2 regions of the Rufibacter sp. JT20002 genome follow, and region 1 is predicted to be linked to the other one. Evidence: riboswitches for the same ligand, from Rfam matches in the RefSeq annotation. Region 1 holds a riboswitch; the other holds the start of a gene.
The links. A riboswitch is a leader RNA that binds a small molecule or an ion and turns the genes downstream of it on or off. The one in region 1 is predicted to bind S-adenosylmethionine.
Positions count from the first base shown of each region.

Region 1 (7,509 bases):
CCGCTGATGGTTTCTTTTTTGATTGAATTCATGGAACCACTTTCGTCCAGGATAATTAAATTGTGTATTTGCATATAGATATAATTTAGTGACGTTTATAAAAATTGAATGAAAAAGAAGACGTAGAAAAAACCGGTACCAAGGGGACATACCCCAGGGAAGTCCAGACGTATCTCCCAGCCCCTCTGCACACGGGGCGAAGGGGTAGCGGGGCTTTTCCAAGTCCAAACCTGATATGACTACAGTCGCCAGTGGCAGTACACAACAAAGGGAGATGGTTCCAGCACATGTACCAGGCCATCGGGGATGCGTACTTTGAAAAGAAAGAAGTTGAGGTCCGTAACGATCCTTCTGTCTTTGGAGAAGATGATTTCCTGGGACAGTAAAACACTGCCCTGCCTCTTTTCCAGGGTAAAACCGTTTACCGCATAGGAAAGCCGCCAGTCTTTATTCTGCCGGAAGAAAACTGCTTTTACATCTCCCGTTTTCATGCTGCCCAGGGCGTGTTGCACAACCGGGGAGCTTCTCACATAATCCGGCTCCAGGTACAGATCAGCCCCCTTCCCATACAGGTAGTGGTGAAGCACCTCAGCTGCTTCAGGGTAGAATAGCCACCCCAGGCAGATCATACTGTTGTACATCACTTTGCATTGGAGCCTGTCCATAGAAGTCAGGCTTCCTTTTTCCCGCCGGTCATTCATCTCACTGAAATGAACGCTTAACGCTTTGCCCATCTCTTTGCCAAACAGGACCAGGAGAAACAGGGAAACGGAAACAACCAACAGTAATTTTTTCAAGTATCTCAAGGCAAATAATGTTAAGGGTAGAGACATTTTCCTGCTAGGGAAGCTCTCAGAAGTCAAACACCATATCAAATAATTATCCAATAACCAGCAACTTACACTACCACCTTAAAACAAACTTGGTCCTCCTATGGCATGTCGTTCCTGAAAGTAAAAGCCCAATCCCACCACCATCCCAATCTCCTCCCCTTCAACCCTGCATCGCACAGCATTGCTTTTGCCGGGCAAAACACCTAAGGCTAGTGCTATCTTGCTATTCAGGATATTCTTCACTTATCATATGGCTTTCGGACGAATGATTAGTTCAGGAGGGCTTGCAGGTCAAGGTAGCTGTTTGTGATGGCAGACACGTAGAGCAGGTGTTGCAAAGGCTGCAGCTGATGGGCCTCGTACAGGCTGTCCAGGGACTCCGCGGGGTCAGCATCTGCCGGAAGGGAGGCATACCAGGGATCAATGGTCCGATTGCCCTTCTGGTCTTCCCTGACAAAGCCGTTGGCATGGCACCAGGCCAGATAAATCAGAAGCCTAGCCAATCGCTCATTCGAGGAGGTATCAAAGAAGCGGCTTAGATGCCCGATTAACTTTTCTTTGATCAAAGGGGGAATGCCCTCATATTCATAGTGCTTGTAGGCAGGTTCTCCAGGCTCCGGGCCATCCGAAGTAACTACTGAACTACCCAGTAAACTATCAAGATCCTGCTCCATCCCCTGGAGGGGAAACCCCTTTAAGAAGTTTTCTTCCTCTATTTCGCGGTCTGCCTCAGTCAGGTAGTCAAATGCAGTTACCTCAGACCTCGTCAAACAAGCATACTCCTCCTCAAAAAGACACCGCTGCCTGATGCGGTAAGCAACCCCCTCAGGATTTTTGCCTTTGTACTCCCTTATCTCACCGGAACGTGTTATCACTACAATTCCCGAGGGCGATAACACAAACAATCGGTTCCGCTGCCAGAAAAGGTAATCGCAGGTTTCCAAATAAGCCCTGCCTTTCATGAATGTACCGGGATGAGAGGTAATGAAACGGGGTCTTGTTACCAATGCACCTTTCTCATCGCTTACCAACCGGAAACATGGAACCTCGGCGCTCAAGATTGGCTCGTACAGCACCCTATTCTCAGGCATGGAGTAAATCCCAAACAGGTTGTCCTGCCTGAATCCAATCAGATCAGGCGTAATCCGCCAAAGCTTGTGGTTGATGCAGGGAAGCACTTCAACTCCCTGATACGTCAACCCAAAATGATACCCGTTGGAAGTTACCTGATAGTGGAGCGGCATAAGCTGTTTAATTAGGTATAGGTTGTTTATTCTATAGGTGTAGTGATTAGTGGACCAGGTCTAAACCAATGGTCAGTACAGGAGGGAGGAAATCAGTTTTATGCCAAAGCTATTCCTGATACTTCCCTGGCCGGCACAGTATCGGCAATCTGCTTGGGTGTTGGTTCTCCTACAATTGCAGACGGAGCTCTTGATGATGACAGACCGCCACGCCTCTTCTTCCTCTGTTGAGAGCTCAACCCGCCTTCCTTTCAGGTCGATGCCATAGTATTGCTCCAGCTGATCCACCACCACGAATTTCCCCTTTCGATAAGGAAAAATGTGCAGAAAAGCAGGCTCCACATACGTACCTGCCATGTTGATGTGCATGCCGTACAGGTCTTTTACGGTGTCGTAAGTCTTGAAATATTTGCTCCTGCCCACAGTGTGGAGCACCTCCTCTACCAGGATCATCACCATAGGTTAAGCAGCCTCCTTTTCAACTTGCAGTGCTTCATAGGTCATGCTGCGCATCACATGAAGCAACCCAATCCTACGCATGAAAACCTGTATCCGATTTTCCTGCTCCAGACTTTCGTCCTTCATCAGATCCATCATGATTTTCATCTGGTCTTCCAGTTTACCCTTTAGCTGAGACAATACCGGTTTCATGAGCACCGCAGGCATCTTTACTGCCGTATACCCCTGCTGAAGCGCCTGAAGCAAGATCCTGGTGCACTCGCTGTGAAACCGGGCTCTTTTGCACACATGACTGGTGCTTTCGCTACGATCAATCATCACCTCCTGCTCCTGCAGGATTTTTAGCAGAAGCTCCTGCACCAACTGCGAATGCTCCTGGGTAAGTGTTAAAGTAATGGTGTCCATGTCTGTGGGAATAAGAGTGAAAGATGGTTTAAGGAAAGGAGGAACTATGCCACCTGGCTATAGTTTGACGGAATGCTGCGGTGTGCCGGCAGACCATCCCATGCAATTCTTTCAGCCGCCCTGGCTATCTCCTCAAGCAGCAGAATATCCACATACTCTTCGGAGGTATGTTCGCCCCACACTCCCGAAGACAGGTTCGTGCACTCCGGGATCACACCCACGAAAACGGCTGTATCGGTAAAAACCCCATATGGATCTGCTTGGTAGTCTAAGCCCTGATTCAAGAACTGGTGCGAAAGCGCATCGGCAAACTGCTCGCTGCAGCAACGCCCGCCTCGCTGATGGGTAATGATGGAACCAACCTTTCTGCGGTCAAACGCAACGGCACGTTTAAACTGGGCAAAAAACGAAGCATCTGCTCTCAATGCGGCACGGCTACCTAGGCAACCTATCTCCTCCCCTACAAAAAAGTAGTAAGTGCCTGGCACACCCTTGCTGATAAGGTAAAGCAGGATGGTAACCCCCGCCTTGTTATCGCCGCCCAGGATAGTACTGCCATCTGTGCGGATGATATTACCCTCAAACACATGGTTCACTTTCTCGTACTCGCTGGAGCAGGTATCCAAGTGGGCCGTAAAAAGAGTGGCTGACTCACCGATCCTGATGAAGTAGTTTCCGAAGTCGTCTTTCTGCACACCTGCGGGCAGATAAGGTTCCAGTTGGCTCTCGTACCCATAAGGCACGGTATATTGCGTCAGGTTAAGAAAGGTGTTTTTGAAATCGAATGGATTGGTTTTGGTCATAGATTGTTTTTAAAGGTTAGATGAAAAAATAGGCACAGGTCTTCTGGGCAGCCGCCAGGAAGCCACTGAAACAACTTTGCGAAGGCAAAGCCATAAATAGGAATATTTCTATAGGTAACACTTCCAGCCAGGCGAAGCCCAGGAGCACGATGCAAACCTGAGGACTTTAATCACAAAGGATTCGCAATGACCGTGGAAGCACTTAATTTTAAAAGGCAACACTGGAAAACCCAGTTAACCCATCTTACAAACCCTGCTGTTGAAGCATGATACAAAGGTAGGGCAAGCGCTCCAAACAGGGAATTTTCCGCAAGCTTGAAGGATCGACTGCCTGCCCTGGTTACAACCGGCGGATCCTTTTCCGCATGGCATACAGCATGCCGCACATTGAGGCAATAGAATCCCCCTCCAGGAACTCATCAATGGAGGAAATCTGCTTGGTGAACCTGATCCTGGCCCAATTGGTCCGGGAGTCCATCACCCTGTGGTGGGAAAAGCCGGCTTCCGTGGCAATTGCGGCAAGGTCCTTCCGGGTTTCTGTCACCATATCGTTCAGCTCAACGGCACTTCCCCCAAACACCAACCCTTGCTTCTCCCTCTCTGATAACTCAAGCAGTATGACGGCATGTACCTGTATCATCAACTGGTAATTCACTCCCTGCTCCAGGCTGTAGGCAAGGTCATGCTCCCCTTCGCTCCTGATGCCAGAGATGGCACTCACAGATCGGCAGAATTCCTCCCTTAGGTAGAGAAGCCGGTAACTCTCCCTTTCTTCCAGCGGTTTACCGGCCCTGATCTCTTCCACCACCTGGGACAACGGAATCCCCAACCCTCGTGCAGGGTTAGCCTGGATAAATGCCCACATGGGATCCCGCATCCAGGAGGTGTGCATTTTCCCAGCCGGGACCTTTTTCACCAGCATTTTATCTGCTAGAGAAAGCCCCAGGAATTTATAGATGGTACCAAACATACCAGACCCTATGTACAGGGGAAGGATGGCGGGCTCAAGTGACCTTTGCAGATATTGATGCCAGACTTCTACGTAGGCTCCCATGAACATATTCTGCTCATACCATTGCCCACCCAGTCTCCGTGAGTTTTGTATGGTCAGTCTGCTGAAGGCATAGGGTGCATAAGCCTTGATCTCCTCCCTATGCTGCAGGACCAGCTCAATGTTGTTACTCAGTAATGACAGTTCGCCCATTGATTTGCTTTAACGATTAAACATAGTTGACCTAGAACCCTGACTGAAAGACTGTGAAAGCCTGCCGGAATGAGCCATGGCACTTTAAAAGGAAAGCTTTGGGCGATGTAGCGCTTACAGCTTTTTTTCGGCAGAAGCCGCGCATTGTTTTGGCACCGTTGGAGCTTAAACCCGGTTGCCGTACCTACAGGCACTCTTAATGCTTCGAAAGAATCGTTTCCTGTGTACCTGAATACAGAGAATTTAAATGATAATACAAATATAGTGATTTAATATATATAATCAAAGAAATTTTATAATTATTAGAGTCAAATAGTATTACCTGATGAATTTATTACTATTTATATAGCCGGGCAACACAGGTCCTTATCCTTCAAAGAACTGACAAAGTGGTGGATCTCAGCCTCAGTGCCCAGTTTTTTGGCCTTGTTCTGTTCCACCAGGACAAGGTTACCCGCAAACTGCTCCTCCCATGTGCCACCGGCTGATGATGGATAAAGACAGCCCAACTTCTTTTTCTGCTTTGCAGCGTACCGCACAGACTCCATGGTGCCCCCAGCCAGGTCTGTCTCCAGGACGATCACGCCTCTGCTTAGGGCGGTCTGCAGGCGGCCCCTGGCAATGTAGGTGCCTCTTCTGGCCTTCTCTCCATAAGCATATTCACTCAGCAGCAATCCCCCCTCTTCCAGAATCCTTCGGGAAAGATTTTGATTTTCCCCAGGCAGGACATCATGCAGGCCGCCAGCCATCACTGCGATGGTGGGAGCATGGCTTTCAACTGCTGCCTTGTGGGCAATAGAATCACAACCTGCCGCAAGACCGCTGACAATGGCGAAGCCTTCCCTAAAGACCATCTGCGCCAGTTTCAGCCCTTCTTCCTGGGTGAAAGCAGAAGGTTCTTTTTTCCCAAAAATAGCGACGGCCTGGTTGTTTAACACCTCCAGGTTTCCTTTGACATGAACCAGCAAAGGCATGTCTTCCATCACAAGGAACGCCTTTGGGTAATCTGCGTCAAAGCGGGAGATGATCCTGATCCCGTTCTCCCCGGACAGGGCCAGGATACGTTCACTGACTTTACGCGCCACTGATATGGCTTCCAGGGGAGGCACCATACAGGTTCCGTACCGGTTATAGGCCGCCGCAAACAGGCTAACCACTCCCCTGTTCGCACTCGGAAAGCCTCTCCGGTACTCAGTTAAGAACCTGATGACTGTCTCAATGGAACGGGATGTGATACAGGGGATATTCTCCAGCAATAATAAATCAGAGGGTTCTATCATATGTGTTAGATATGGTTTGAAAAGGCATTCAACGGATCAACCCTCCTGCATTGCGCTCCGGCGCTTGCCGGAAAAGGGGGAACAGGCCATTTTACAGAAAAGCACCGGGCTTGGCCGCCAGCTTACCCGCAAGCTTGCCAGGCCCGTTATAACCCGGAATATTTGCAGATCTTGCGTTCACACACTTTGCCTAGTGACAACAGCTGTCGATCTAGCACAGGCATAGGTATCTATCAATCCCTTGGACAAAAACCAATATGGCGGACTACACAGACCAAATTCTAAAGGAAGCCCATCGCAGAAGCCTTGGAAACCTGAAGCAGGTAAAGGAGAGCAGTCACTGCGGTTGCTTCTGCTGCACTAGGATCTTTCCCGTCACAGAATTTCCCGAGGGTTGGCTTCCGGAGGAAGGCAGCAAGGGTGAAAAAACAGTTCAGTGCCCTTACTGCTGCCTAGATGCTGTTTTGGGTGATGCGTCCGGTTTTCCGGTCACTGACCAGGGCTTTATCAATGCCATGAACAGGAGATGGTTCAGTGGGCGGGTGGGCTGAATGCTTTTACCGTATTGCCAGTAACTTACCTGGTACTAGCCGTGAACAGTCCTGCACCCACCGCTTATCCAATCCCTTCTGAAAAGGCGGGTCAATACACTTTCTCCGGTTTGTGTGTTCTCGAGAGCTCTTTCTCACTTATGAAATAGTAGTAGTCCGTTTTTTCCTTCACACATGATGCCCAGGTAGTCTCAATCAAAAACTGGAAACCCTCCACCTCCACCATATTCCAGGCATGGTTTGTTATGGGGCTATTGTTCGCCTTCCCTACTACCCGAAAGGCTTTGATTCCAGCCTTTAAGCACATTTCCTGAAAAAGGTAACTGAAACCGCTGCACACCCCTTTGTTCGCCTTGAAAGTTGTCAGGCCATCATAAATACGGTAGTTATAATCATAGTAGATTCTGTGCACGATCCATATATAAATGGCACGTACTTTCTCGAAATCATATTTTAACTCCTTGGTTAAAGCCCAAGCCTGGTTTTCAATACTGGATTGTTTTTCTACCAGCAAAGCATTTCTGTCTACCTCTGCGTAATCATACTTCTTTATGAATCCCCTGAGCGCTTCTTTATTTGCAAGCTGCAGTAATTCTTCTTTAGTTGGATATACTTTCCAATAGGTCGGAACTGTATCACCCTGAAGGGCCAGGGCATCCACCAGCAGCCGGGAGAAGGCTAGTTGATTTCCTGCAATGCCTTTCTCCAGGGATTTCCTTATCTGTTCCCT
Region 1 covers NZ_JBSZJY010000001.1:292,169-299,677, forward strand. Annotated here, with positions in the region: gene ACW9SV_RS01170 (VWA domain-containing protein) at 1-74, opposite strand, end outside; gene ACW9SV_RS01175 (hypothetical protein) at 240-797, opposite strand; gene ACW9SV_RS01180 (hypothetical protein) at 1,103-2,077, opposite strand; gene ACW9SV_RS01185 (hypothetical protein) at 2,150-2,536, opposite strand; gene ACW9SV_RS01190 (hypothetical protein) at 2,540-2,941, opposite strand; gene ACW9SV_RS01195 (hypothetical protein) at 2,986-3,744, opposite strand; gene ACW9SV_RS01200 (hypothetical protein) at 4,085-4,948, opposite strand; SAM-I-IV-variant riboswitch at 5,061-5,156, opposite strand; gene ACW9SV_RS01205 (DNA-processing protein DprA) at 5,290-6,228, opposite strand; gene ACW9SV_RS01210 (transglutaminase domain-containing protein) at 6,871-7,509, opposite strand, start outside.

Region 2 (7,509 bases), on a different contig from region 1:
GGTAGTTCTCGGAGCCATAGGGTTTGCTGGGCTCAAAGTAGTAGGTGGAGTTGGTGCCCATCTCGTGGAAGTCAATCACCACGTTAGGCAGCCACTCATGGTAGAACTTCAGGCGGTTTTTGCTTTCTACGTGCGCGATGGGCAGCCAATCGCGGTTCAGGTCAAACCAGTAATGGTTGCCCCGGCCGCCGGGCCACACCTCGTTGTGCTCCCAATCGGCAGGATCGGCTACGGAAGGATCGCTCTGGTGCACGTTGATCCAGTTCGCGTGGCGGTCACGGCCATCAGGGTTGTGGGCGGGGTCCAGCAAAATCACCGCTTCTTTCAAGGCACGCTGCGTCTCGGGGTCCTGGTTAGCGGTGTAGTAATAGGCGGTTAGCAGGGAAGCTTCCAAGCTGGAGGCCTCGTTGCCGTGCACACTGTAGCCCAGGTTCACGAACACCGGCGCGTTGGCTAGGTTGGGAAGCGGCTTGGAGACATCGGCTAGCTGCAGGTGCTCTTTCCGGAGGTCCTCCAAACGGGCGTGGTTCTCAGGAGAGGTGATAATGGCCACCACCTGCGGCCGCAGTTCATAGGTAAACCCGATGGTCTGCACTTTTACTTTGTCAGAGAGCCGGTCCAATTCCTTAAGGTAAGCCACCGATTGCTCGTAACGGCTGTGGCGCTCGCCGATGCCGTAGCCCAGGAACTGCTCGGGCGTAGGTATGGCAGCGTCAAAGTTCTTCGTTTTTGGGAAGTAATAGCTGCTTTGCGCCAGGGCCGGAACGATGGTAAGGACCCAGGCAGTCAGGACCAGAAGGGCCCTGTAAGTCTGTAAGGATGATTTCATGGTGTTTTAAAGGTGATTTTCAAAAAATGGGTTAAAAGCGAAAGGGAGAGAAAAGGCGTTTCCGCAACAGCAAAGGGAAAGGAAGCGATAGAGCGCCGCCAAGGTAGAGGAGAGGCAGGCGTGCAAAGAGTTGTCGCAGGCAAACGCCTGTTTCTTTGCCCTTGCCTGCGCAAGTGCTGTGTACATAAGAAATGAAACAGAAATTGAGTCTTAGAAAATAGAGAAGCGCTGCATTAGCGCAGAAGGATAGAACCCCGGGAGCCCGGAAAATCTAAGGAAGCTAACAGCAACAACAAAAGTGCATACAGGCAGTGAAGTAGCCTGAAGAAGTAGGTGATGAAAGAAGGTTGATGTTGGAAAGATTGCTGCTGCTGATCATGGTCTGAAAACTTATATTTCCCATTTGGCTGGGCAGGAGTTAGCACCTTTTTAACATGGTTAACGGTTGCTAGAGGTTCTCAGAGCCTGCTCTCTCCCCTCTTCGGTATAATTTCAAGGGCTAAGGTAGAAAGCAAGTGGGTATATAGCAAAAGAAATATAGATTATTTAAGGCAGATCACTTGGGCAATGTACACTTTGCGTCTGACAGCTCAGAAAGGAAGTAGCTTCAGGGTTGGCTTTCCTTTGGTATCAAAGCGCCAGAGCTCCGCTCTGGTTAGTATCTCTTCAAACAAATTTTAGGTAATTTCCAGAAAGGAGCTTGTAATCACTCTCGTTCAGTGTGTTTTAAGCCAGGAAATGAAGAAGTGGCGGGTAAATAGATGAATTCTCGATGAAATTAGCCTATTCCTGAAATAAACAGTCAAAATGCGTGAAACGTATAAATCTAAGGAGTAGAACTTCGTTACTTAGCAGAAAGTCTAGTTTTTTGTCTGAATTAGTGGGAGGAAATCACTAATTTTAACCTTACCCGAACATTTTTTGACGCAAATAGTCCCCATATGAAAGCCGTTTTTCTTTCTCTTTTCCTCAGTGTTCTCGTGATGACCTCGGGCATGGCCCAAACTGCTGCTCCTGCAAAAGACCGAACCAGATACAACCTGCAGCAGCAGTTCAGTTCTTTGAAGTTCAGGTCTTCCACCGAGATAAAATACAACCAGCCGCACAAAGTAATAAAGCAGGCCAGTCTGGATGCCTTCTTCCAAAATGTACAGGACACCCTGCGTGCGCGTGAGCAAAGCATTAAGAACGCCGGAAAAGAGACGGCTGTGAAACTGGCGCAAACCCAGAAGGAATTAGCCGATCAAAAACTACAGGTACAGGCCCTGCAAGAGGTAAACGCCCAAAAAGAAAAGCAGATCCAGCAGGGGGCGCATGACGTGGCTAGCCTGTCGGTGCTGGGCATTGACATGGACAAGCAGGTGTACGTGATTATCAGCTTGGTCATTATTTTGGCCTTGGGCGCGGTGGCAGCGGTCTTCGCGTTCATGTACAAAAACAGCAATCGGGTGACCGAAGAGAAAATCAGGGCGTACGATGAACTCACTGAGGAATTCAAAACCCACAAGCAACTGGCCCGCGAAAAAGAAATTAAGCTGAAACGCGAGCAGCAATCAGAAGCCAATAAGGTGGAAGAACTGAAGCAGCAATTGGCTCAGTTCCGGAACTAACCTGCCGGATCCGGGTCGTTTGTTCCTGATCTTCCGGTGAGCGTTTCCGGTGGTATTTTCTGAAAGGCAAGCCCAAACCCATAGCTACCTAAAAAGGCCTCCCTGCTTTCAAAGTAGGGAGGCCTTTTAATTTTGGTTAAGGTGGCGGATCTTGATTTTTAAGCCTCTTTTACGGGAAACGACCTTGAACCAGATTTTCGCCCGTAAGCACTGAATCCCGGCTTTATCTAGTAAATTGTCAGGTCAATTAGGGTTTATAATTTTCTTTACCACCTGATATGGATTTAACCGAACCTAGGGTACCAGAGGCGCCTGCCTCCACGGGGCACCCTAAGCAGCTGTACATGCTATTTTTCACCGAGATGTGGGAACGCTTCTCTTTTTATGGCATGAAGGCCCTCTTGCTGGCCTACATGATCTCTGAACTCAAATTTGATGAACCCAAGGGCTACGCCATTCTGGGATCTTACGCCGCGTTGGTGTACACCATGCCCATGTTTGGCGGCATGATGTCTGACCGCTTTCTGGGCGGGCGAAAGGCGGTGATGTACGGCGGGGTGCTCATGACCATCGGGCATTTAGTTTTGGCCTTGCCGCAGGACTGGAGCTTCTTCTACGGCATGGCCTTCATCATCTGCGGAAACGGTTTCTTTAAACCCAATATCTCCAGCCTGGTGGGCACGTTGTACTCAGACAATGACCCGCGCAAAGACAGTGCTTTTTCCATCTTTTACATGGGCATCAACATTGGCGCGGCCCTGGGCGGACTGCTCTGCGGCTACGTGGGGCAGCAGATAGACTGGCACTATGGTTTCGGGTTGGCCGGTTTGTTTATGATTCTGGGCTTGGTAGTGTTTGCGCTAGGTAAAAAGTCTTTGGGTGACAAAGGGCTTCCGCCTAATCCCGCTCACCTGAAAGCCCCGGTGTTTGCGGGCATCAGCAGAGAGGTGGTAATCTATGGGGCTACGCTGTTGATTATACCAGTGATTGTGGCCCTTTTCCATAACTACGAGGTGATGGACTACATCATGTTCGGGTTAGGCGGACTGGCAGTGGTGTATATTCTGACCTTTGCCTTACGGAACGAGGCCGAAGTCCGCAACAAGTTATTCGCCGCGCTGGTTCTCACTATTTCGTCTTCGTTGTTCTGGGCGTTTTATGAGCAGAATGCCGGGTCGCTCAATCTGTTTGCCATGCGCAACGTGGACATGCACGTGGGTGGGGTAGAACTTCCGGCTTTGGCGGTGAACAATTTCCTTCCACCGGCGTGGGTGATCGCCCTGAGTTTTGTGTTCGCACAGCTTTGGCCTTACTTGAACCGTAAGGGATTAGAGCCTAACACCCCAAGTAAGTTTGGGTTGTCTTTCGTGTTAATGGGCATTGGGTTCTATGTTTTCTACCTGAGCTGCGTTTCCAACGAAGAAACAGGCCTGATTTCTTTGCCGGCTTTCATGGCAGGTTACTTCTTCATCATCTGCGGGGAGCTGTGTATTTCACCTATCGGCCTCTCCATGATTACCAAACTGTCGCCTGCCAAGATTGTGGCCTTGATGATGGGGATCTGGTTTTTCGCCAGCGCCATTGGGGAGTACCTAGCCGGCAAGATTGGGGCCTTGATGAGTGTGCCTGCCGAGGTGGTAGACAACCCAGTGCTTTCGCTTCCTTATTATTCCTCCATCTTAAACCAGATAGGGTTATGGTCAGTTGGAATAGGCGTGGCTTTGCTCTGCCTTGGATTCTTCATCAGAAGATTGATGGGCGAGGTGCGGTAGGCATTTGCCAGCAATAGCCCTATAGAAGAACGGGAGCAGGAGTATTTTCTGCTCCCGTTCTTTTTTCTAACTTACCGAACCTACCACCCAAAACACGAACGAACTATGGAGTTAAACCAAAAACTTTTGCGCCAGTTTGAACAAGAGGCGGCCAACACCCGGAAAATGCTGGAACGCGTGCCCCAGGAGCATTTTGACTGGAAACCACATGCCAAAAGCATGTCGTTGAAACGATTGGCGGGGCATGTGGCCGAGTTGCCGGGGTTGTTCATCGCCACCGTGTTGAAGACTGAGGAGCGCGATTTCAGCAAGGAGAAGTACGCGCCTTTTGACGGAACCACCCACCAGGAGTTAATGGCCCATTTTGAGGAAAACTACCAGAAAGCGGTAAAAGCCCTGAACGATACCAACGTGGTGGAGATAGGCAAAACCTGGACCCTGCGCCACGGCGACCACGTGATCTTCTCCATGCCCAAGCAGGTGGCCATCCGTAACCTGGCCATGAACCACCTCATCCACCACCGCGGGCAATTGAGTGTGTACCTGCGCCTGCTGGATGTTCCGGTGCCCGGCATGTACGGCCCCACCGCCGATGAACAGTTTGCCGGTTGATTTTTAGAATATCAGAAACGAAGGAGTACGGCTGTTTTTGGGGGACTTGCAAGAAAGTAGCCCAAAAACAGCTTTCTGTTTAACCCCATCCGTAACATGAAAAAATTGTTTACCCTGCTGGCACTGGCCTGCGTAACTTCTTCCGGCTTCACCCAAACAAAACCCATGGAAATACCCTTGTACGAAGGCAAAATCCCCAATGAGGTGCCCGGCCCTAACCAGGAGAAAAAGGAAGTGCGTCCCGATAAAGTGGAGATTGTAACTTTGGTGCGGCAGCCTACCTTAACCGTTTTTCTGCCTGCCAAGGAGAAGGCTAACGGAACCGCGGTAATCATTTGCCCGGGCGGCGGTTACGCCAAACTAGCCACCAGCCACGAGGGATCAGACGTGGCCCGCAAGTTTACGGAGCAAGGGGTGGCCGCCTTCGTGGTGAAGTACCGCCTGCCCGACCCCGCCGTCACTTCCCAGCCGGAGATCACCCCGCTGCAGGATGCGCAACAGGCCCTGTATCTGGTGCGCACACGGGCGAAGGAATACAACATTAATCCGCAACGGGTAGGCATTATGGGCTTTTCGGCGGGCGGGCACCTGGCTTCCACGGCCGGCACCCACTTCACCCAATCCCAGATCCTGAACCCCGAGAAACTTTCCCTTCGGCCAGATTTCATGGTGTTGGTTTACCCCGTCATCAGCAGTGATCCTGCCATTTGGCACAAAGGTTCTTTTGAGCTTCTTTTAGGAAAACAGGCCACTAATGAGAAACTGAAGGCCTACTCAAATGACCAGCAGGTGACGGCGCAGACGCCACCTACTTTCCTGGTGCATGCCTCAGATGATGCCGCCGTGCCGCCTCAGAACAGCATAATGTTCTATCAGGCGCTGCTTCAGCATAAAATTCCGGCAGAATTGCACATCTACCAAGCGGGCGGGCATGGATTCGGGCTGAACAACCCCACCGTTAAGGACTATTGGTTTGACCGGTGCATCAATTGGATGGCCAGTAACCAGTTGCTGAAGTTATTAACTAAGTAATTCGGGCCTATTTAAAGGAACGGCAAACTATTTCATTGAACCGGAAAAACTAGGTATATACCGAGGCCGTATACATAAATAGTTTGCTGTTTTTACTTAAGTCTGAATTAATACCTACTAAGAAAGTGTTACCTTTCAAAGATGTTATGGATTTGATTGACGATTTGCGTTGAGATAGCTCTATAGCCTATTTTCAACCTAATTGTCCTTTATGGCCACACCCAAATTCATTGCCCCCTCCACTTCATTTTATGCCGAACTGAAAAGTCGCACCAACGCGTACTTTGAGGAGATAGGAAGTCACCCCACCGGGAACTATAAATTATACATCAAAGCCGCTGTGCTGCTTTCCAGCCTGGTGTTCTTGTACGTTCATCTTGTGTTTTTTACGCCGCCGACCTGGTTGGCCTTAATTGAATGCGTGCTGATTGGTGGCGTAACCGCCGCCATCGGGTTCAACATCATGCACGATGGCGGGCATGGAAGTTTCAGCCGCAAAAAGTGGGTGAACGAGCTCGCCGGGTTAACGCTGAACGTGCTGGGTGCCAATATCCACATGTGGACCACCAAGCACAACATCATCCATCACACCTACACCAACATTGATGGCGTAGACGATGACCTGGATGCCAAACCGTTCCTGCGCCTCTGCGAAAACCAGGAGCACCTGAAAATCCATAAGTACCAGCATTACTACTTCTGGGGCGCCTACGCCATGCTCTACATCTACTGGATTTTCTTCACCGATTACATGAAGTACTTCACCCAGAAAGTGGGAGACATTCCTATCAAAAAAATGTCCCGCAAAGACCACCTTTCTTTCTGGGGATTCAAGGTGATGCACTTTGTTTTGTTTGTGGTGCTGCCTATTTACACCGTTGGGTTCCTGCCTTGGCTGGTGGGGTTCCTGGTGTATGGCATGTTCACCGGTTTGGTGCTGAGCATTGTGTTCCAGTTGGCCCATACTGTAGAGCATGCACATTTCCCCATCCCAACAGAGGCTACCAACCGCATCGAAGACGAGTGGGCCCTGCACCAACTAAAAACCACTGCCAACTTTGCGACCAAAAACAAGATTGTTTCCTGGTTAACGGGCGGCCTGAACTTCCAGATTGAGCACCATTTGTTCCCTAGGATTTCGCACGTACATTACCCGGCCATCAGCAAGATCATCAAAGAGGCCTGTGCCGAGTTTGGCGTGACGTACCATGAGTACCCTAAAACCAGGACCGCGATCCTATCGCATATCTCACATTTGCGGCAATTGGCCCTTCAGCCCGTTTTGGTGGCACGATAAAACATTTCAAAAGCAAAGGTGTTTCTTCTTTAGCTTACTTAATCTCCAGAACCCCGCTTCTATTTTAGGAGGGGGGTTCTCTTTTTAGAGCTAGTTTCTAGAAAATGGGGCTAAAGCAGGGGGCAATTAACCACTCTATAAACTGTGTAATTGAGGCTATCGCCTCACTGAAGTTTCAAACATCAGGTCTTGTTGGGTCCAAGTTGAAAACTTGAATCATAGAAAGTAATCATTAGATAGGAAACTGATTACACATTCCGTCCCCCTTTGAAGGGGGGGTAGGGGGATGACCTACTCGTGCAGAGCAGATTTATAGCCGTTCCTTATCTGCATGCATCAAAAAACGGGCGGTGCCTT
Region 2 covers NZ_JBSZJY010000005.1:318,750-326,258, reverse strand. Annotated here, with positions in the region: gene ACW9SV_RS20820 (M14 family metallopeptidase) at 1-829, opposite strand, end outside; SAM riboswitch class I at 1,217-1,322, opposite strand; gene ACW9SV_RS20815 (hypothetical protein) at 1,771-2,439, shown strand; gene ACW9SV_RS20810 (peptide MFS transporter) at 2,718-4,211, shown strand; gene ACW9SV_RS20805 (DinB family protein) at 4,317-4,823, shown strand; gene ACW9SV_RS20800 (alpha/beta hydrolase) at 4,920-5,855, shown strand; gene ACW9SV_RS20795 (fatty acid desaturase family protein) at 6,067-7,152, shown strand.
Region 2: another riboswitch for S-adenosylmethionine. It lies ahead of ACW9SV_RS20820 (M14 family metallopeptidase); the one in region 1 lies ahead of ACW9SV_RS01200 (hypothetical protein).